3 regions of the Streptomyces sp. GB4-14 genome follow, and region 1 is predicted to be linked to each of the others. Evidence: riboswitches for the same ligand, from Rfam matches in the RefSeq annotation. Region 1 holds a riboswitch; each other region holds the start of a gene.
The links. A riboswitch is a leader RNA that binds a small molecule or an ion and turns the genes downstream of it on or off. The one in region 1 is predicted to bind cobalamin.

Region 1 (7,017 bases):
AGGACGCGGTAGACGGTGCGCAGAAGGCTGGACTTTCCGCTGCCGTTGGGGCCCACGAGCCCGATGGTCTCGCCCGGGCGGGCGGTCAGGGAGACGTCGCGCACCAGGTGGCGGGCTCCGGCGGTGAGCGTGACACCGTCGACGCTCAGTTCGCTCGCGGTCATGCCACTCCTCGATCGGTGCCGCGCCGGGCGTCCCGGCGCATCAGCCACAGGAAGAAGGGGCCACCGCACAGGGCCGTGAGGACGCCGACGGGTATCTCCATCGGTGCGGCGATCGTCCGGGCGGCGATGTCGGCCCAGACGAGGAAGACCGCTCCGCCGAGTGCCGCCGTCGGCAGGACCCGGCGGTGGTCGCCGCCGACGAACAGGCGCACGATGTGGGGCATCATCAGGCCGACGAAGCCGATCGGTCCGGCCGCCGCGACCAGCACGCCCGTGACAAGGGAGAGCACGACGAACAGCCGGGCGCGGAAGCGGGCCACGTCCAGCCCCAACGTGGTCGCCGCCTCCTCGCCTGCCAGCAGCAGGTTCAGATTGCGGGCCTGCGCCATGAGGACGCCGACACCGAGCAGCAGGGCCGTGCTCGGCAGCCACAGCGTGCCCCAGTTGACACCGCCGAGGCCCCCGAGGGTCCAGGCGAGGACCGCGCGGGTTTCGTTGCCCCGGTCGGTGGTGAGCAGCAGCAGATCGAGGACCGCGGTGAGCACCGCCGCGATCGCCACCCCGGACAGCACCAGCCGCGACGAGGTGATGCGTCCGCCGGTGCGGGCGGTGGCGTACACGAGCAGGAGCGCGCCCAGGGCGCCCAGGAACGCGGCCACCGACAGGGAGAACGGCCCGAAGAGGGTGACCCCGAACACGATCACCGAGACTGCGCCGAGCGACGCCCCCGAGGAGACGCCCAGCAGATACGGCTCGGCGAGCGGGTTGCGCACGAGAGCCTGCAGCGCGGTGCCGATCACCGCCAGGCCGGCGCCGGTGACCGCCCCGAGCAGCACCCGCGGCGCCCGCACGTCCACCACGATGGTCTCCCGGGCCCGTGACCAGTCCGGCTCCTGCCAGTCGGCACCCAGCGCGTGCGTCACGATGCCCCACACCTGGCCCGGCGGTACATGCACGGAGCCGATCGCGAGGCCCGCCGTCACGGAGACGCCGAGCAACGCGGCGAGGACCGGCAGCGTGACGGCCGACCGCGTTCGGCCTGTTCCTGCCCCGGTGCCCTTCCACTGGTGAACCGTCCGCTCAGTGGACGTGCCGGTGGCGGCCTGCGTCACCGGAAGCTCTCGGGGTGCAGTCCGCGGGCCAGGTCCTCGACCGCGTAGGCCGAGCGGATGCCGACCAGGGTGGCGGTCAGCGGCAGGACGACGAACCGCTTGTTCCTGACGGCGGGTACGCCGGCGAGCGCGGGCTGGGAGAGCAGGAACTCCTTCTTCTCCTCGACGCTACCGGCGCCGGCGTAGTCGTAGATGGCGATGACCTCGGGCTTGCGCTCGACGACCTGCTCCCAGGAGACGTCGCCGAAGACGTCGTCGAGGTCGGCGAAGACGTTCTCGCCGCCTGCCAGCCGGATCAGTTCGGTGCCCAGGCTCTTGCCGCCCGCGGTGAAGGCGCTCTTGTCACCGCTGTCGTAGACGAAGACGGACACCTGGGGCATGCCCTTGACGGCGGTGACGGTCTTGCCGACCCGTGCCTGCAGGGCGGCGACCAGCTCGTCCGCACGGCCGGGCACGCCGAAGATCTTGCCGATGGTGCGGATCTCGTCGTAGGTGTCGTTCATCGTCACCCGCTTCTCGCCGCAGTACTCGCGGTTGAGGTGGGTGTCGATGCCGGCGTCGGCGAACGCCTTGCGGGAGCGGCCTTCGTTCTCGGCGAAGGCGCTGCCGTAGCCGCCGTAGACGAAGTCGGGTTCGGCGTCCAGGACCCTCTCGAACGACGGTTCCTTCTTCGCCAGTTCGGGGATCGCCTCGTAATCCTTCTTCAGCTCGGGCAGGACGGCGGAGTCGGGGAAGGCCGTGCCGACCATGCGGTCCTTCAGACCGAGGGCGAGCATGAGTTCCGCTGGGTGCTGGTGGATGGTGACCGCCCGCGACGGCGGCTTGTCGTACGTCGTCCTGACGCCGCAGTTGGCGATGGTGACCGGGAAGCCCGCGGGCACGGCCGCGGTGGCCTTCGCGTCCCCGCCGCTCGCGTCGGACGAATCACAGCCGGTGGTCAGCAACATGGACGAAAGAGCCATGGCAGCGGCCGTGCCACGAAGGACCCCGCGCGTGCGGGCAGGGGTGAACGAAGGGGACACGTGAAGCCTCCTGGAGTCCGCGCTCCTCGGGACGGGCCCGCGACGGACCAGTGTCCTGACTCCCGGATCGACGTTCCCTCCGCCTTCCCGCGCGGCGCGCAGTGGCATGTCGGAGGGGCGCTCCCCGGTCACAGTGGCGGGACCGTGCCGGATTCGCACCGGCTTCCTGTCTCCCGTCGCGGCGATGACCAAGTGATCCTACGGTCCCCCGAGCCGACGGCAAAAGGGCGTACAACCCCGGCCGCACGCCCAGCCCGCCGGCAGTGCCGCCCGGCCCCGCCCTGCGGGAACAGCTGTCCAGCCGCGGCGACGCCGCGCTGTCCGCACCTGCGCGCGCCTCCGTGCGTGCGCCGGAGACGGGCCGTGACGCTTGCCGGAGCCACCCTGGCCTCCACACCCGCCCGCACCATCTTCCGGGAACAGCCCTTACCCCGGGCGCGCCCCGACTTCCCGAAATGTTGCGCTCCGGCCGGGTCAAAATCTGTGCCCGCGAGTCGAGGTTTCAACGGGACAGGCAGACAGATTCTCTACCGCATTACGTGGGGTGGGATTCTTCACCGTACACAGGCTGCTTCGGCGTGCTACTGTCGATCTCAGTTGCAGTTGTGGTTCCCAAAACTTCACGTGCCTCCGGGCGGCGCCTGTGCCGCTGGAAGCACTTTTGTTATCCGGTGTTTTTCCGGCGGGGTGATCATCGCGGCGACACGGGGTCCGCGCAGTGCGGATCCCGATGCACTGCCCCAAAGGAGAAACGACATGGCTGCTGGTACTGTGAAGTGGTTCAACGCGGAAAAGGGCTTCGGCTTCATCGAGCAGGACGGTGGCGGCGCTGATGTGTTCGCCCACTACTCGAACATTGCCGCCCAGGGCTTCCGTGAGCTGCTGGAGGGCCAGAAGGTGACCTTCGACATCGCGCAGGGCCAGAAGGGCCCGACGGCCGAGAACATCGTTCTCGCCTGACGCTGACTGTCGCGTAGCCGTAGCTGGGGCCCGCGTCCTTCGGGGTGCGGGCCCCAGCTGCTCGCATTTTCCCGCAGTGGCCTCGCCTGCGGACGACAACCAGGAAACCCGTGGGCTCACCGCATACGGGGCATCTCTCAGGGGTGCACGCATCCCATCATCACTTCATCATGGCGGACGCCCGACCATTGCGTCCGCTTCGCGCCACTCATTCCAGCGCCTGTGCCCACAGGGTCTTTTCGTCGGCCGAATTCGCTGACGCATTCCACCGGTCCATTCTTGCAATTCCCTGTGCTGCTGATCGCTGCGGGAATTCCTTGATATGTGCCGCATCGAGGAAGGTTCCGCATGAACCGCACACGCACGAACGGCCGCTCCACCCGTACCCGTGACGGCAGCGCCGAATCCGGAAAGGGCGGCAGCCGATTCGGTTCGTCGGCCAGGAGCCGCTCCGGCGGGCCGAGCCGCTCCTACGGTTACGGCCGCCGGCCCGCCGCGGCCCAGGGGGAGTTCGCGCTGCCCGGGACGAACACTCCCGCGCTCCCCGCCGCGGAGGGCTTCGCCGATCTCGACATGCCCCGGGCACTGCTGGGCGCGCTCAACTGGCAAGGCGTGACCGTACCCTTCCCGATCCAGGCCGCGACCCTGCCGAATTCCCTCGCCGGCCGGGACGTACTGGGCCGTGGCCGCACCGGCTCCGGTAAGACCCTCGCTTTCGGCCTGGCGGTGCTGGCCCGTACGGCCGGGCAGCGCGCCGAGGCCGGACAGCCGCTGGGGCTGATCCTCGTACCCACGCGTGAGCTGGCGCAGCAGGTCACCGACGCGCTCGCTCCGTACGCCCGCTCCGTGAGGCTGCGGCTGGCCACGGTGGTGGGCGGAATGCCGATCGGCCGCCAGGCGAGCGCGCTGCGCGCCGGTGCCGAGGTCGTCGTCGCCACGCCGGGACGCCTCAAAGACCTCATCGACCGTGGCGACTGCCGACTGAACCAGGTGTCCGTCACCGTCCTCGACGAGGCCGACCAGATGGCCGACATGGGCTTCATGCCGCAGGTCACCGCCCTCCTCGACCAGGTCCGCCCCGAAGGCCAGCGCATGCTGTTCTCCGCCACTCTCGACCGCAACGTCGACCTGCTGGTGCGCCGCTACCTCAGCGACCCCGTCGTGCACTCCGTCGACCCCTCGGCCGGCGCGGTCACGACGATGGAGCACCACGTGCTCCACATTCACGGCGCCGACAAGCGCACGGCCACCACCCGGATCGCCGCACGCGACGGCCGCGTGATGCTGTTCCTCGACACCAAGCACGCCGTCGACGGCCTCACCGAACACCTCCTGAACAGCGGGGTACGGGCCGCCGCCCTGCACGGCGGGAAGTCACAGCCACAGCGCACCCGCACGCTGGCACAGTTCAGGACCGGACACGTCAACGTGCTGGTAGCGACCAATGTCGCGGCGCGCGGCATCCACGTCGACAACCTCGACCTCGTCGTCAACGTCGACCCGCCGACCGACCACAAGGACTACCTCCACCGCGGCGGGCGCACCGCCCGCGCAGGAGAGTCCGGCAGCGTCGTCACCCTGGTCACCCCCGACCAGCGCCGCGGCATGACCCGCCTCATGGCAGCGGCCGGCATCGTCCCGCAGACCACCCAGGTCCGCGTCGGCGAAGAGGTCCTGCACCGCATCACCGGGGCCCAGGCCCCCTCCGGCATCCCGGTCGTCATCGCCGCACCGGTGGTCGAACGCCCCAAGAAGCGCGGCGCCACCTCACGCGGCGGACGCCGCCCCGTCTCGGCGGCCCGCCGCGCCCCCGTACGGCAGTCCACCGCCGGTGCGGCGGCATAGAACCTTCGTGTCAGTAAGCCCGCCCAACTTCGCAGGAGGCACCCTTTGACGCTGGACCGGACGCAGTTCCGCTCCACACGTACCGACGGGCCGGCGGCAACGGCGGCCGATCCCGCGGACGCGGCCGGACCGCAGGTCTGGGAGGACATGACCGTGGAGGTGGCACTGTCCGTGATGGCCGCCGCCCGTACAGGTCGGCTGGTCGTCTGCGACGAGGACGGTATGTGCACCGGCCTCGTCACCCGGGACCGGCTCACGGCCGTTCGTGACGGCTCCGGATACACGGACCGGATCCGCCTGCGTGACGTCACCGACGTCATCGGGTCCTTCGCCGCGCCTCCGACGAGGGCCGAAGCCGAGCGTGCGATGCGCCGCCGCCGGCTCGGGGCCCCGCCCGTGGCCGACGGACACGGCAACGCTCGGGGCGTCCTCGCCCTCTCTCGCTGAACCGCCGTCACCCCACCCGGGCCCGTCCTCGCTTCTTCCTGGAGGCATCATGCGCTGTGTCATCGCCCGCTTCCCGTTCGACCTGACCAAGAGCGGCGTGGTGGAATCGATGAAGGGCGTCACACCTGAGCCGGTCACCGGTGAGTTCGTCATCATCGGACGACGCCACTACCCCGCCAAGCAGGTCGGCCAGGTCGTCACCCGCCAGGACCGGCGTGATTTCAGCACCGGCGAAGTTCTCAGGGCCATGACCCAACTCGGCTTCACCTGCCGCACCCGCCCTACCGCCGCAGCTGCGCCCCCGGCCGACCCGTACGGGCCGGCTTCCGCAACGCTAGGCGCTCCCCCTGTCCGCCTGACGTACGGACAGGTGTGAGCCGAACAGAGCAGTGATGCCCCACCGGCGTGGGGGAATGTCAGGGGTCGTAGCAACACTGCGGTGAGCTGATCAAGCCGCGAGCATTTTCGGCGGACGCTCGGCTGGGGTCTCCTGGTCGAGCGTCCTGCGTGGGTGACTGTTGAGTTCGGTGGCTCGTCCGGCCCGCAGGGCCCGGGTCGGCCCCCTCAGTCCCCTGCGGCCTTGGTCGTGCGGCGCCTGGTAGATCGTCTCGTCGACCACGTGCAAGTCATCGGCGCATCGAGTGTCTGGGCGAGCAGCGGACGGCGAGGGCAGACATGATCACCGCTTCGCAGCACAGGAGGAGGTCATGGATCATCCTGTCCCGCTCTCCGGGTACCGTCAGGGTATGAGTCATCCACACCCCGAACTGAAAGCCGCCCCACCCCTTCCCGAGGGAGGGCTGCGGGTCATCGCCCTGGGCGGCCTGGGTGAGATCGGCCGCAACATGACCGTCTTCGAGCACGCGGGCAAGCTGCTCATCGTCGACTGCGGGGTGCTGTTCCCCGAGGAGACCCAGCCCGGCGTGGACGTGATCCTGCCGGACTTCACCTCGATCCGGGATCGGCTGGACGACATCGTGGCGGTGGTCCTCACCCACGGTCATGAGGACCACATCGGCGGCGTGCCGTACCTGCTGCGCGAGCGGAGGGACATCCCGGTCGTCGGCTCCAAGCTGACGCTGGCGTTCCTGGAGGCCAAGCTCAAGGAGCACGGCATCCGGCCGCGCTCGGTGCGGGTCCGGGAGGGCGACCGGCGTGACTTCGGGCCTTTCGACTGCGAGTTCGTGGCGGTCAACCACTCCATCCCGGACAGCCTCGCGGTCGCGATCCGTACCGGCGCCGGGATGGTGCTGCACACCGGCGACTTCAAGATGGACCAGTTCCCTCTCGACGACCGCATCACCGATCTGCGTGCCTTCGCCCGCCTCGGTGAGGAGGGCGTGGACCTGTTCCTCACCGACTCGACCAACGCCGAAGTGCCTGGCTTCACCACCTCCGAGCGGGAGTTGAACCCGGCGATCGAGCAGGTGATGCGCACCGCGCCGCGCCGGGTCATCGTCTCCAGTT
Region 2 (7,017 bases), 360 kb from region 1:
CAGGGGCCTTTCCAGTACGAAGGTGAGGGCGGCCAGCGCTGCAAGAAGCGTCCCGCCGGCGGCCGTGAACCGGACGGACACCCGGGCCTCCGGCACCAGCACGCGCAGGGCGCCGTCGTAGCCGCGGCCCGCGAGTCCGGTCTGCAGCCGCGCCGCGCGGTCGAAGGACCGCACGAACGCGGTCGCCCCGAGACCGCCGAGCGAACGCCAGGTCGCCGCACGGGTGGTGTGGCCGAGCCGCGCCGCCTGTGCCCGGTGCACCCGGCGCACGGAGTCCAGCAGCAGGAAGCTCATCCGGTACGTCACCAGCGCCACGTCCACGAGCGGCGCGGGCACCCCGGCGCGCACCAGGCGGGGCAGCAGGTCCGACATCGGCGTGGTGAAGGCGAACAGCAGCACGCCCAGCGAGGCCGCCGAGGTGCGCAGCAGCAACTCCCCGGCCCTCAGTGGCCCGTCGGGGGCGGGCGACACGAGACCGCCGGGTCCGCCCACCCGCACCAGCAGGGTCAGCGCCCCGGTGACGCAGAACCCCAGCGGCACCCGGTAGGCCCGCCACAGCCGCCCGGCCGGCACGCCCGCAGGGCCGAGCAGCAGCGCCAGCGCGGTGACCAGCACCAGCGCGGCGCCCGGCCACGGGGGCAGCGAGATCGCGAGGACGGTGAGACCGAGACCGAGGACGGCCTTGTCCACGGGGTGGCGGCGGCGCCAGCGGCTGCTGTGCGCCGCCACGTCGATCGGCAGCACGGGCCTGTCAGTCCCGTCCGCCGTCGGCGCCGCCGCGCACACCCGCGTCCGCGTCCTGTGCGCCGGCCCGCTCACGGGCCCGCGCCTCGCCCTGCCGGCGCCCGCGCCGCAACCCGAAGTAGTACGCCAGGACCCCCGCGCCGAGCGCGGCCTGAAGGGCGAACAGCGCCGACTCGATCTCCCCGGACGGCGGTTCGTACAGCGGCGAGAACCACGGCTCGTAGTCCGGGTCGATCTCGGTGATCGCGGTCTCCGCCTCGCCGTCCGCCCCGGTGAACGGTTCCTCCTTGTGGTCGCCGAGCCCCAGCGCCAGCGGGATCACGGCGAGGGCGGCCACGAGCAGCAGGAGCAGGGTGTTGATCTTCGCGTTGCGGCTCACCGGGTCACCGCCTCGGCCGACTCGGCCCGCTTGCCCCCGGCCGCCGAGGTGACCAGCACCCCGAGCCGGGTCAGCTCGCCCTTGCTGGACTGCACCAGCAGGCGCATCACCAGCACCGTCAGCAACCCCTCGCTGACCGCGAGCGGGATCTGCGTGACGGCGAAGATGGAGCCGAACTTCCCCAGCGCGCCCAGGAACCCGCTGCCCGGGTCGGGGAACGCCAGCGCGAGCTGGACGCTGGTCACGCAGTACGTCGACAGGTCGGCGACGAACGCGCCGCAGAACACCGCGCCCATCAGCGGCACGTCGTACCGGCGCAGCAGCCGGTAGACGGCGTACCCGGCCCAGGGGCCGACGATCGCCATGGAGAAGACGTTGGCGCCGAGCGTGGTGAGTCCTCCGTGGGCGAGCAGCAGAGCCTGGAACAGCAGGGTGATGGTCCCGAGTACCGCCATGACCGGCGGCCGGAACAGGATCGCGCCCAGCCCGGTCCCGGTGGGGTGGGAGCAACTCCCGGTCACGGAAGGCAGTTTCAGCGCGGAAAGGACGAACGTGAACGCTCCCGACGCGCCCAGCAGCAGCGTGCTCTCGGGGTGCTCTCTGACGTCACGGATGAGCGACCGGGCTCCGTGGACGACGAACGGCGCCGACGCGACGCCCCAGGCGACCGCGTGCGCCGGAGGCAGGAAACCCTCGGCAATGTGCATGGCTCAGCAGACCCTCTCCAGCACCTCGTGGATGGTTGACGCGCCTTGGCCGGTCTCCTGGCTGACGGGTACCACCGCCCGTGCTCCGCCTTCCCGGGTCCTTGAGGACCCAGTGGCTGCCCGTGAGGGCCGGAGCCGGACTTCCCGATCACAGTGGCGAGGGCCGCACCGGTATCGCACCGATTTCCCGTCACCAAGGCGTGGTGACAGTAGTCCCCGTCGCGGCCCGGTGACAAGCGGCGGCGGGGGCGCGCGGAGGGCGCCCGGCGGCTCGGACCCCGGCGCACACCTGCGCGTTCGGGCGGCCCGGCAACCCCGGCGACTGGGGGGCCGCCGTTCTGGTCAAGGTCTTCCTGCAACTAATATGCAAGAGCTATTTTCCAGCAACAGGGATGTGAGGTTCGATGACGACCCGACGACGCATACGGGGCGCCGCCGCCGTGCTGGCGACGGCCGCGGCGGTCTCCGCCTGCTCGGCGCCGGGCTCCGGCACCGCGGACGGCGCGGCGGCCGGCGAGTCGGTGGTGATCGGCGTCTCCACCGAGCCCGACACCCTCAGCCCGCTCCTCGGCTACGGCAAGGACGGCAACTCCAAGCTGTTCGACGGCCTCCTCGCCCGCACCGCCGACATGACCCTGGAACCCGCGCTGGCCAGGGCGCTTCCGCGGATCACGGACGGCGGACGCACCTACACGTACACCCTGCGCGAGGGCGTGAAGTTCAGCGACGGCAAGCCGCTGACCGCGCGGGACGTCGTCTTCACCTACCGCACGGTCCTCGACGACGGCACCAACAACACCGCCAAGAGTGAACTCGCGGCCGTCAAGGACGTCCGGGCGGTGGGCGACGACACGGTCGTCTTCACCCTCCACCACCCCTACGCGCCGTTCGCCGCCCGCACGGTGCTGCCGATCGTCCCCGAGCACGTCGCAGGCGAGCAGGATCCCAACACCGGCCCCTTCAACACCGAGCCGGTCGGCACCGGACCGTACGTCCTCGTCGACTGGCGCAAGGGCGAGAAGCTCACCTTCAAGGCCAACCCGCACTACTGGGGCGGCGCCCCGAAGGTGAAGAAACTCACCATGGCGATCGTCGCCGACGACGACGTCCGCGCCACCCGGCTCCGCTCCGGCGACCTCGACGGCGCGGTCCTCCCGCCCAACCTCGCCGCCACCTTCAAGAGCGACGACGACAAGAAGACGTACCGGGCCACCTCCTACGACGTCCGCGTCGTCACCCTTCCCAGCGGCAACCCCGTCACCGGCGACACGGCGATCCGCCGCGCCCTCGACCTCGCCGTCGACCGGCAGGCCATGGTCGACAAGATCCTCGACGGCGCCGGCCGCCCCGCCTACGGGCCCCTGCCCGTCGACGACCCCTGGTTCGCCGAGGACACCGAGCGCTCCCGCGACCTCGCCGAGGCCGGCCGCATCCTCGACGCCGCAGGCTGGACGAAGGGCGAGGACGGCATCCGCGCCAAGGACGGCCGCCCCGCCCGCTTCACGCTGTACTACCCCTCCGGCGACAAGGTCCGTCAGGACCACGCCCTCGCCTACGCCTCCGACGCCAAGAAGGCCGGCATCGACGTCCGGGTGGAGAGCGCCACCTGGGAGGTCATCGAGCCCCGCATGCACCGGGACGCCGTCCTCGCGGGCTTCGGCAGCACCGGCGACCCGGACTTCGGGCTCTACACGATGCTGCACTCCTCCCTCGCCGGCGACGGCTTCAACAACATGGCCCACTACGACAACCCGGCCGTCGACCGCGCCCTGGAGACAGGCCGCCGCAGCCAGGACCCGGAGACCCGCAAGGCCGCCTACGACGCCCTGCAGCGCGCCCTCGTGAAGGACCCCGGCTACACCTTCCTCACCCACATCGACCACCTGTACGTGCTCGCCGACCGCTGGAAGGGCCTCACCACCCAGACGGAACCCCACGAGCACGGCTTCGCCGCCGGACCCTGGTGGAACGTCGAGGACTGGCAGCCCGCGCCATGACCCACGCCCTCTGGCGCCCCATGGCACGGCTCACGGCGCGCCGCGCGCTGTACGCCGTGCCGGTGCTCCTCGTCGTCACGTTCGGGGTGTTCGCCGTCGCCGCGGCGTCCCCGTTCGACCCCGTGAAGGCGTACGCGGGCACCGCAGCGCTCGGCGCCGACCAGGAGACCCTGGACCGGCTGCGGGAGAACCTCGGCGTGGACCGGCCGTTCACCGCCCGCTGGTGGGACTGGCTGACCTCCGCCCTCGGCGGCGACCTCGGCCAGTCGGCGGTGATGCGCCAGCCGGTGGCCGAGGTCATCGGCGAACGGCTGCTGTGGTCCACGCTGTTGTGCGCCGTCGCGTTCGCCGCGGCCGTGCTGCTCGGCACGGTCCTCGGCGTGCTCGCGGCCCGACGCCCCGGCTCCCTCGTGGACCGCGCGGTCACCTCCGCCGCGTACGTGCTGGAGGCCGCGCCGGTCTTCTGGATCGCGCTGCTCGCGGTGTGGCTGTTCGCCCTCCAGCTGGACGTCCTCCCGGCGGGCGGCCTCACCGACACCGGCAGCGACCGGGTCACCTTCGGCGGCCTGATCGAGCACCTGGTCCTCCCCGCCGGTGTCCTCGCCGTCTCCCAACTGCCCTGGTTCACGCTCTACGTCCGCCAGGGCGTCGGCGACGCGCTCGCGGAGGACCCCGTCCGCGGGGCGCGGGCGCGCGGCCTGAGCGAACGCACCGTGCTGCTCGGCCACGCCCTGCGCTCCGGGCTGCTGCCGGTGCTCACCCTCATCGGCTCCCGCGTGCCGGAACTCATCACCGGGGCGCTCCTGGTGGAGACCGTCTTCAGCTGGCCCGGCATCGCCTCGGCCACGGTGGAGGCGGCCACGGCGGTCGACTTCCCGCTGCTCGCCGCGCTCACCACGCTCGCCACCGCCGCGGTCCTCGCCGGCAACCTGCTCGCCGACCTGCTCTACGGGCTGATCGACCCGAGGGTGAAGCTGGAGGAGATGTGACGACCGACGCCGACACGGCGGACGTGAGGCCGGCCTGGCGCGCGCACGGGACCTCCCGCCGCTCCACGCACGTCCTGCGGTTGCGCGCCTGCGCCGCCCTGGTCGCCGTGACCGTGCTGGCGGTGCTGCTCGTCCCGCCGCTGGTCCAGCTCGACCAGCAGGCTGTCGACCTGGCCGCCAAGCTCGAACCGCCCAGCTGGGCGCACCCGTTCGGCACCGACGACGTGGGCCGCGACCTGCTGCTGCGCTGCGTCTACGGGCTGCGGGTGTCGCTGCTGGTGGGCGTGGTGGCCGCACTCACCGCCACGGTCATCGGCACGGCGGTGGGGGCCGCCGCCGGCGCCCTGGGCGGCTGGGCCGACCGCCTGGTGATGCGCCTCGTCGACACCCTGTCCTCCGTGCCGCACCTGCTGCTCGGCATCTTCATCGTGGCCATGTTCCGTCCGGGCGTCTGGCCGGTGGTGATCTCCGTCGCCCTCACCCACTGGCTGTCCACCGCGCGCATCGTCCGCGCGGAGGTGCTGTCGCTGCGGTCCCGGCCCTTCATCGACGCGGCCGTCTCCGGCGGGGCGTCGCGGTGGCGGGTGACGGTACGCCACCTGCTGCCGGGCGTGCTGCCGCAGGCCGGTCTCGCCGCCGTCCTGATGGTCCCGCACGCCATGTGGCACGAGTCGGCCCTGTCCTTCCTCGGCCTGGGCCTGCCCACCCACACCGCGAGCCTCGGCACGCTGATCCAGGGCGCCCGAGGCTCCCTCCTCGCCGGCCAGTGGTGGCCCACCCTCTTCCCCGGCCTGTTCCTGATCGTCCCCACCCTCGCGGTCGCCGGCCTGGCCGGTGCCTGGCGCGAACGGATCAACCCCCGCCGCCGATCGGAGCTGATGCTGTGACGCCCGCGCCCCTGCTTGCGGTACGCGACCTGTCCGTCCGCTTCCTGCTCCCCGGAGGGCGCCGCGTCGACGCCGTGTCGGACGCGTCGTTCGACGTGGCGCCGGGGGAGTGCCTCGCGCTCGTCGGGGAGAGCGGGTGCGGCAAGTCCGTGCTGGCGTCCGCCCTGCTCGGTCTCCTCCCGGGCAACGCCCGCACCGCCGGCCACGCCCACCTGGGCGACCTCGACCTGCTCACGGCGGACGAACGCACCCTCGCCCGCACCGTACGCGGCCGCCGTGTCGGCCTGGTCCCGCAGTCACCGGCGGCCCACCTCACCCCCGTGCGCACGATCCGCTCGCACATCGAGGAGACGGTCGCCCGCCTCACCGGCGTCCGCGGCCGTGCCGCCCGCCGCAAGGCGGCCGAACAGGCTTCGCTGCGCGCCGAGTTCCCCCTGGACCACCTCGACCGGCACCCGCACGAACTGTCCGGCGGGCTGGCCCAGCGCGCCGTGACCGCCCTCGCGCTGATCGGCGGCGCCCCGCTGCTGCTCGCGGACGAACCGACCACCGGCCTGGACCGCGACCTGGTGGACCGCACGGTCGACGAACTGCGCCGGCACGTGGACGACGGTCACGCCCTGTTGATGATCACGCACGACCTGGCGGCCGCCGAGCGCATCGCCGACCGTGTCGCGGTCATGTACGCGGGCCGCATCGTCGAACTCACGGACGCGGCCGCCTTCTTCGGCTCCCCGGGTCCTCGCCACCCCTACAGCCGGGGCCTGCTGGAGGCGCTCCCCGAGCGATCCTTCACGCCCGTCCCGGGTCTGCCCCCGGAGCTGGGCAGCCTCCCCGACGGGTGCGCCTTCGCCCCCCGCTGCGACCGCGCGACGGACGCCTGCGGCGCGCTCCCGCCGTTCGCGGACTCCGTCGCCTGCCACCACCCGGTGACGGCCCCCGCCGACGCCTCTCACGCGACCCGCACCCCGGAGGACACCCGTGCTTGAGCTGCGCGCCGTCACCGCCGGCTACGACCGCCGCGCCCCCGTCGTCCGCGACGCGCACCTCACCGTCACCCCGGGCGAGGCGGTGGGCCTGCTCGGCCCGAGCGGCTGCGGAAAGTCGACCCTCGCCCGGGTCGCCGCGCTGCTGCACCGGCCGGACGCCGGGGAGGTCGTCCTCGACGGCACGCCCGTCCGCGGCTTCCGGCACCGCGCCCCCCGCGAGCAGCGCACCGCGATCGGCGTGGTCTTCCAGCAGCCCCGCCTCGCCGCCGACCCCCGGCTGCGCCTCGCCGACCTGATCGCGGAACCCCTGCGGGCCACGGGCCGG
Region 3 (7,017 bases), 1.1 Mb from region 1:
CTGGACGGGGACGGCGGCGCGGGCCGCCCGGGCGATCCGGGTCGCCGGGCGGGAGCGCAGGTAGTAGGTGGTCTTCAGCCCCTGCTTCCAGGCGTAGGCGTACATCGAGGAGAGCTTCCCGATGGTCGGCGTCTCCAGGAACAGGTTGAGCGACTGCCCCTGGTCCAGGAACGGGGTGCGGGCGGCGGCCATGTCGATCAGGCCGCGCTGCGGGATCTCCCACGCCGTGCGGTACAGCCGCCGTACGTCCTCGGGGATCCACGCGAAGTCCTGCACCGAGCCGCCCGCCTCCCGCAGCGCCTCACGGGTGCGGGCGTCCCACACGCCGAGCCGCTTGAGGTCCTCCACCAGATACGAGTTGACCTGGAGGAACTCCCCGGACAGCGTCTCGCGCTTGAACAGGTTGGACACCTGCGGCTCGATGCACTCGTACACGCCGGCGATGGACGCGATGGTCGCGGTGGGCGCGATCGCCAGCAGCAGCGCGTTGCGCAGACCCGTCGCGGCGATCCGGGTCCGCAGCGCGTCCCAGCGCTCCGGCCAGGCGAGCTCGACGCCGTAGTGGTCGGGGTGCAGCACGCCCCGGGCGGTACGGGTCCTCTCCCAGGCGGGCAGCGGGCCGTGCCGCTCGGCCAGGCCGGCGGACGTCTCGTACGCGGTGAGCATGATGCGCTCGGCGATCCGGGTGGACAGCGCCTTCGCCTCGGGGGAGTCGAACGGCATCCGGAGCCGGAAGAACACGTCCTGCAGCCCCATCACGCCCAGACCCACCGGGCGCCAGCGGCTGTTGGACCGGGACGCCTCCTCGGTCGGGTAGAAGTTGATGTCGACCACGCGGTCCAGGAACGTCACGGCGGTGCGGACCGCCGCGTCCAGGCGCTCCCAGTCCATGCCGTCCGCTCCCGCGAAGGCCGCGAGGTTGACCGAGCCGAGGTTGCAGACCGCCGTCTCCCCGTCGTCGGTGACCTCCAGGATCTCCGTGCACAGGTTGGAGGAGTGGACGACGTGGCCCGGCTCGGCGGTCTGGTTGGCGGTGCGGTTGGCGGTGTCCTTGAAGGTCATCCAGCCGTTGCCGGTCTGGGCGAGGGTGCGCATCATCCGGCCGTACAGCTCGCGCGCCGGGAGCGTCCTGCGCGCCAGGCCCTTCGCCTCGGCGGCGCGGTAGGCCGCGTCGAACTCCTCGCCCCACAGGTCGACCAGCTCGGGCACGTCCACCGGGGAGAACAGCGACCACTGCGCGTCGTCGGCGACCCGGCGCATGAACTCGTCCGGCACCCAGTGCGCCAGGTTCAGGTTGTGCGTACGGCGGGCGTCCTCACCGGTGTTGTCGCGCAGTTCGAGGAACTCCTCGATGTCCGCGTGCCAGGTCTCCAGGTAGACCGCGGCCGCGCCCTTGCGCCGGCCGCCCTGGTTCACGGCGGCGACCGAGGCGTCCAGCGTCTTCAGGAACGGGACGATGCCGTTGGAGTGCCCGTTGGTGCCGCGGATCAGCGAGCCCCGGGAACGGATGCGGGAGAACGACAGGCCGATGCCGCCGGCGTGCTTCGAGAGGCGGGCGACCTGGTGGTAGCGCTCGTAGAGGGAGTCCAGCTCGTCCTTGGGGGAGTCCAGCAGGTAGCAGGACGACATCTGCGGGTGGCGGGTGCCGGAGTTGAACAGCGTGGGGGAGGAGGGCAGGTAGTCCAGCCGGCTCATCAGCCCGTACAGCGCGGCGACCTCCTCCAGCGCCCGCTCGCTCTCGTCCTCGGCGAGCCCGCAGGCGACCCGCAGCAGGAAGTGCTGGGGCGTCTCGACCACCTTGCGGGTGACCGGGTGGCGCAGCAGGTAGCGGCTGTGCAGGGTGCGCAGCCCGAAGTAGCCGAACCGGTCGTCGGCGTCCGTGTCGATCAGCGTGTCGAGCCGGGCCGCGTGCAGCCGGACGAACGCGGCGGTCCGGTCGCCGATCAGGCCCTCCCGGTGCCCTGCGGCCACCGAGCCGGTGAACGAGGTGACGCCCTGCGAGGCGGCCTCGGCACGGATGCCGAGGGTGAGGAGCCGGGCGGCGAGCCGGGAGTAGGCGGGGTCCTCGGAGATCAGCCCGGCCGCCGCCTCGGTGGCCAGGTCCCGCAGCTCAGCCTCGTCGGCGGCGGCGGACCGGCCGCGCAGCGCGGCGGCGGCAACCCGGCCGGGGTCGGCGTCGGGCAGGTCGGCGGTCAGCTGGGTCAGGGTCCGCAGCAGCGCGGCCCCGGGGCCGTCGCTCTCCTCGGTCACGCGGGTCGCTGAAGCCGGATCGGCTGGCGCGATGGTCACGTGGGGCTCTCCCTCGCTCGGCACGGGGGCCTCGAAGAGCGCAGGGGGCAGCACACGAACGCACGCGGCGTCGCGTCCACCGGCCCATTCCGCGAGGCCCGGACGTCAGGGCACCCGGACCGGAAGGGCCGGGCGCACTGTCGGCAGGTCCTCGGACTGACTCCCGTGCGCGCCCGTGGGCAGGCATGGGTACACCGTTGCGGGACAGTTCCGGATTCGCACCGGATTCCCCTGCGGCGACAGCGAGCATGAGCATACATCTTGTGTCGGGTGCCGCCGACGGACCCATATGTTGTGTCGCGGAGGAGTTAGGGTGGTGCCGCGCGGAAGAGTCGTGCCGCACCGGAGGCCGGGCGCCGGGTGGAGAGGGGCCCCGGCTGTCAGAGCGTCAGCTCGTAGACGAGCAGCATGATGTCGTCCAGCTCCGGCAGCGGGTTCCAGTCCCGCGCGGGGTTGCGCGTGAAGCCCAGCCGCTCGTACACCCGGTGCGCGGAGTGCATCGTGCGCTGCGTGGACAGCACCGTCCGCCTGCGGCCGAGTGCCCGCGCCCGGTCGGCACAGGCGCGCACCAGGGCCTCGCCGGCGCCCCGGCCGCGGTGGGCGGGGGAGACCGCCAGCATCCGTATCTCCGCCTCGCCGGGCTCCGCGAGGTCGGCCATGGGTCCGGGACCCGGCACGAAGGTGACCCCGCCCAGCAGCGCGCCGTCCGCCACGGCGACCAGCACCTCGGCGGCCGCCGCCCGCTTCGCCACGTCCCGCAGCTCGCCCAGGTAGGCGTCGGACTCCCCGAAGTCCAGCAGCCCGTCGCCGAGATAGGCCTGCGCGGTGATCTCACCGAGTTCCGCGTGCTCGCCGGCGGTCACCGGCCGGATGACGATGTCCATGCGGGGAGTCTGCCGCACGCGGACGGCAACGGGCCGCCGGTTTTCCACCGGCGGCCCGCTGCCCTGTGCTCGGCGGCGTCAGTGCGCGCTGCCCGCCGTGGCCGGCGGGAGCTCCACCTGCACGCCCGGGTCGCCGGCGTCCGCCGTGTAGTCCTGCGGCTTGGTCTCGTCCACGCCCTCCGGCGCCTTGACCGCCCGCATGACGAAGGTCAGGACGACCGTGACCAGCACGTTGATCACGAAGGCGGTGAGACCGATGTAGCCGATCTCCCCGATGCCCGGGATCTCCTTGGCGGAGCCGCCGAAGTGCTTCTGCGTCGGCGACGCCACCCCGTACGCGGCGACCGTGCCGTAGATCATGCCGACCGCCCAGCCGCCGATCAGCGCCCAGCGGTGGAACCAGCGGGTGAACAGGCCGCCCACCAGCGCCGGGAAGGTCTGCAGGATCCAGATGCCGCCCAGCAGCTGGAAGTTGATCGCGACCGTCTTGTCCATGGTCAGGACGAAGACCAGCGCGCCCACCTTCACCAGCAGGGACACGACTTTGGAGACCGCGGTCTCCTGCTTGGGCGTCGCGTCCGGCTTGATGAAGTCCTTGTAGATGTTGCGGGTGAACAGGTTCGCCGCCGCGATCGACATGATCGCCGCCGGCACCAGCGCACCGATGCCGATCGCCGCGAAGGCCACACCGGCGAACCAGTCCGGGAACATGTTCTCGAACAGCTGCGGGATGGCCAGCTGGCCGTTCTGCACCTTCACCCCGGCCGCGATCGCCATGAACCCGAGCAGTGCCAGCAGGCCCAGCATCAGCGAGTACAGCGGCAGGATCGTGGTGTTGCGGCGGATCACCTCACGGCTGCGCGAGGACAGCGTCGCGGTGATCGAGTGCGGGTACATGAACAGCGCGAGCGCCGAGCCCAGCGCCAGCGTGGCGTACGTCCACTGGCCCGCCTCGCCCGGCACCAGGGCGCCGCGCGGGGCGCCCGTGGCCGGGTTGGTCTCGCTGTACGCCTCCTGCGCGGAGGCGAAGATCTCGTCGAACCCGCCCAGCTTGATCGGGATGTAGATGATCGCCACCGCGATGACGAGGTAGATCAGCGTGTCCTTGACGAACGCGATCAGGGCGGGGGCCCGCAGACCCGACGAGTAGGTGTACGCGGCCAGCACACCGAAGGCGATCAGCAGCGGCAGGTCCTTGATGAACCAGTTGGTGTTCTCGCCGCCGCCGACGCCCATCACGTCCAGCACGGCCTGGATGCCGACCAGCTGCAGCGCGATGTACGGCATCGTCGCCAGGATGCCGGTGACCGCGACGGCCAGCGACAGCCCCTTCGAGCCGAACCGCCCGCGCACGAAGTCGGAGGTCGTCACATAGCCGTGCTTGTGCGACACCGACCACAGCCGGGGCAGGAAGGTGAAGATCAGCGGATACACGAGGATCGTGTACGGCACCGCGAAGAAGCCGGCCGCGCCCGCCGCGTAGATGGCCGCCGGGACGGCCACGAAGGTGTACGCGGTGTACAGGTCGCCGCCGAGCAGGAACCAGGTCACCCAGGTGCCGAACGAGCGCCCGCCCAGGCCCCATTCGTCGAGGGTGTGCTCGTTCGCGGCCTTCCGCCAGCGCGCGGCCAGGAAGCCCATCACGGTGACGAGCAGGAAGAAGAAGATGAAGACGGCGAGTGCCACGCCGTTCACGCCGTCGTTCACTGCTCCGCACCGCCCTTCGTGGCCGTGCGGGCGCGCTGGTCACGCTGCCAGAGCTTGTACGCGACCATCGTCAGCGCGGTCGAGATCAGCACCCACAGCATCTGGTACCAGTAGAAGAACGGGATGCCGATGAACACCGGGTCGGTCTTGGCGTAGGACCCGACCCACAGCATGGCGACGAATGGTGCGAGCAGACAGAGGCCGATGACGACGCGCACGGGCGTCACCACCGGCCCTGGTGTTGTTTGCGGGGTTTGCGACATCAGACGGCTCCCGTTCCCTCACTGATCGCCGACGTTGGCTCGCGGCAATGTAGGTGAGGATCCGGGGCGGTCGTAACCCCCTGTAGGAGGGGCGGTATGCAGCAGCAGCGCAACCGCAAGGCAACAGCAACGAAAATCCTGTCAACCACCCGGTCTGTCGGAATCCGCGGTGCCGCGGCCGGCCCTCCGGCGGAGTGCGGGTCTCAGTCCTGGGGGCGCTTGAGGCGCGCGACGAACTTGTACCGGTCGCCCCGGTACACCGACCGCACCCACTCCACGGGCTGCCCGTCCCGGTCGAGCGAGTGCCGGGACAGCATCAGCATCGGCAGGCCCACGTCGGTCCCGAGCAGGCCCGCCTCGCGCGGCGTGGCCAGGGACGTCTCGATGGTCTCCTCCGCCTCGGCGAGATGCACGTCGTACACCTCGGCGAGAGCCGTGTAGAGAGAGGTGTACTTCGTCAGGCTGCGGCGCAGCGCCGGGAAGCGCTTGGCGCTGAGGTGGGTCGTCTCGATGGCCATGGGCTCGCCGTTGGCCATGCGCAGCCGCTCGATGCGCAGCACGCGGCCGCCGGCGGTGATGTCGAGCAGCCCGGCCAGCCGGTCGTCGGCCGTGATGTACCCGAGGTCGAGGAGCTGCGAGGTCGGCTCCAGACCCTGGGCGCGCATGTCCTCGGTGTAAGAGGTGAGCTGGAGCGCCTGGGACACCTTGGGCTTGGCGACGAAGGTGCCCTTGCCCTGGATCCGCTCCAGACGGCCCTCGACCACCAGTTCCTGAAGCGCCTGGCGCACGGTGGTGCGGGAGGTGTCGAACTCGGCCGCCAGCGTGCGCTCGGGCGGGACCGGCGTGCCGGGGGGCGCGGTCTCGGTCATGTCGAGCAGGTGTTTCTTCAGCCGGTAGTACTTGGGCACGCGCGCCGTACGGACCGCGGTCCCACCCTCGTTCTCCGCGCTGCTGACGTCGGTGCTCATGCTCTGCCTTCCCGGCTCCGGCTGCCGAAGCGGCCGACAGACCGTCGGCCACGGCTGACATCGTGGCACGGCTCCGGCGGGGGCGGACCCCCGCACGCTCCGTGATCCCTTTTGTATACCCCTGTGACCAGTGATGGTCCAGACCACGGGCGGTGGTCAGAGGCCCTGCCACTCCGGCTTGTTGACGTAGGTGTGCCGGAAGTAGTCGGCGAGCTTCAGCTTGGAGGCGGCGGCCTCGTCGACCACCACGGTGGCGTGCGGGTGCAGTTGCAGCGCGGACGCCGGGCACACCGCGGCGACCGGGCCCTCGACGGTGGCGGCGACCGCGTCCGCCTTGCCCTCGCCGGTGGCCAGCAGCACCAGGTGCCGGGCCTCCAGGATGGTGCCGATGCCCTGGGTGATGACGTGGTGCGGCACCTGGCCGATGTCGCCGTCGAAGAAGCGGGCGTTGTCCACCCGGGTCTGCTCGGTCAGCGTCTTGATGCGGGTGCGCGAGGCGAGCGAGGAGCACGGCTCGTTGAAGCCGATGTGCCCGTCGGTGCCGATGCCGAGCAGCTGGAGGTCCACCCCGCCGGCCTCGGCCAGCTCACGGTCGTAGCGCTCGCACGCGGCCTGCACGTCCTCGGCCGTGCCGTCCGGCCCCAGGAAGGCGTCCATCGGGATGCCGAGCGGCTCCAGGACCTCGCGCCGCAGCACCGAGCGGTAGGACTCGGGGTGGTCGGCGGGCAGCCCCACGTACTCGTCGAGCTGGGCCACGCGCGCACGGGAGGTGTCCACGGCGCCGGCGCGGACCTTCGCCGCCAGCGCCTCGTAGACGGGCAGCGGCGTGGAGCCGGTCGCCACGCCCAGCAGGGCGTCGGGCTTGCGCCGCAGCAGCCGCGCCATGGCCTCGGCGACGAGCTCGCC

Region 2: another riboswitch for cobalamin. It lies ahead of ELQ39_RS06850 (energy-coupling factor ABC transporter permease); the one in region 1 lies ahead of ELQ39_RS05310 (ABC transporter substrate-binding protein).
Region 3: another riboswitch for cobalamin. It lies ahead of ELQ39_RS09935 (ribonucleoside-diphosphate reductase subunit alpha); the one in region 1 lies ahead of ELQ39_RS05310 (ABC transporter substrate-binding protein).

What each region holds. Positions count from the first base shown of each region.
Region 1 covers NZ_RZHO01000002.1:888,499-895,515, reverse strand. Annotated here, with positions in the region: gene ELQ39_RS05320 (ABC transporter ATP-binding protein) at 1-164, opposite strand, end outside; gene ELQ39_RS05315 (FecCD family ABC transporter permease) at 161-1,276, opposite strand; gene ELQ39_RS05310 (ABC transporter substrate-binding protein) at 1,273-2,238, opposite strand; cobalamin riboswitch at 2,347-2,467, opposite strand; gene ELQ39_RS05305 (cold-shock protein) at 3,055-3,258, shown strand; gene ELQ39_RS05300 (DEAD/DEAH box helicase) at 3,607-5,103, shown strand; gene ELQ39_RS05295 (CBS domain-containing protein) at 5,149-5,550, shown strand; gene ELQ39_RS05290 (SCO5918 family protein) at 5,600-5,926, shown strand; gene ELQ39_RS05285 (ribonuclease J) at 6,297-7,017, shown strand, end outside.
Region 2 covers NZ_RZHO01000002.1:1,250,537-1,257,553, reverse strand. Annotated here, with positions in the region: gene cbiQ (cobalt ECF transporter T component CbiQ) at 1-744, opposite strand, end outside; gene ELQ39_RS06855 (energy-coupling factor ABC transporter substrate-binding protein) at 752-1,123, opposite strand; gene ELQ39_RS06850 (energy-coupling factor ABC transporter permease) at 1,120-1,830, opposite strand; cobalamin riboswitch at 1,861-2,043, opposite strand; gene ELQ39_RS06845 (ABC transporter substrate-binding protein) at 2,235-3,827, shown strand; gene ELQ39_RS06840 (ABC transporter permease) at 3,848-4,816, shown strand; gene ELQ39_RS06835 (ABC transporter permease) at 4,813-5,703, shown strand; gene ELQ39_RS06830 (ABC transporter ATP-binding protein) at 5,700-6,692, shown strand; gene ELQ39_RS06825 (ABC transporter ATP-binding protein) at 6,685-7,017, shown strand, end outside.
Region 3 covers NZ_RZHO01000002.1:1,952,355-1,959,371, reverse strand. Annotated here, with positions in the region: gene ELQ39_RS09935 (ribonucleoside-diphosphate reductase subunit alpha) at 1-2,289, opposite strand, end outside; cobalamin riboswitch at 2,415-2,585, opposite strand; gene ELQ39_RS09930 (GNAT family N-acetyltransferase) at 2,670-3,173, opposite strand; gene mctP (monocarboxylate uptake permease MctP) at 3,252-4,880, opposite strand; gene ELQ39_RS09920 (DUF3311 domain-containing protein) at 4,877-5,143, opposite strand; gene ELQ39_RS09915 (GntR family transcriptional regulator) at 5,347-6,111, opposite strand; gene nagB (glucosamine-6-phosphate deaminase) at 6,268-7,017, opposite strand, start outside.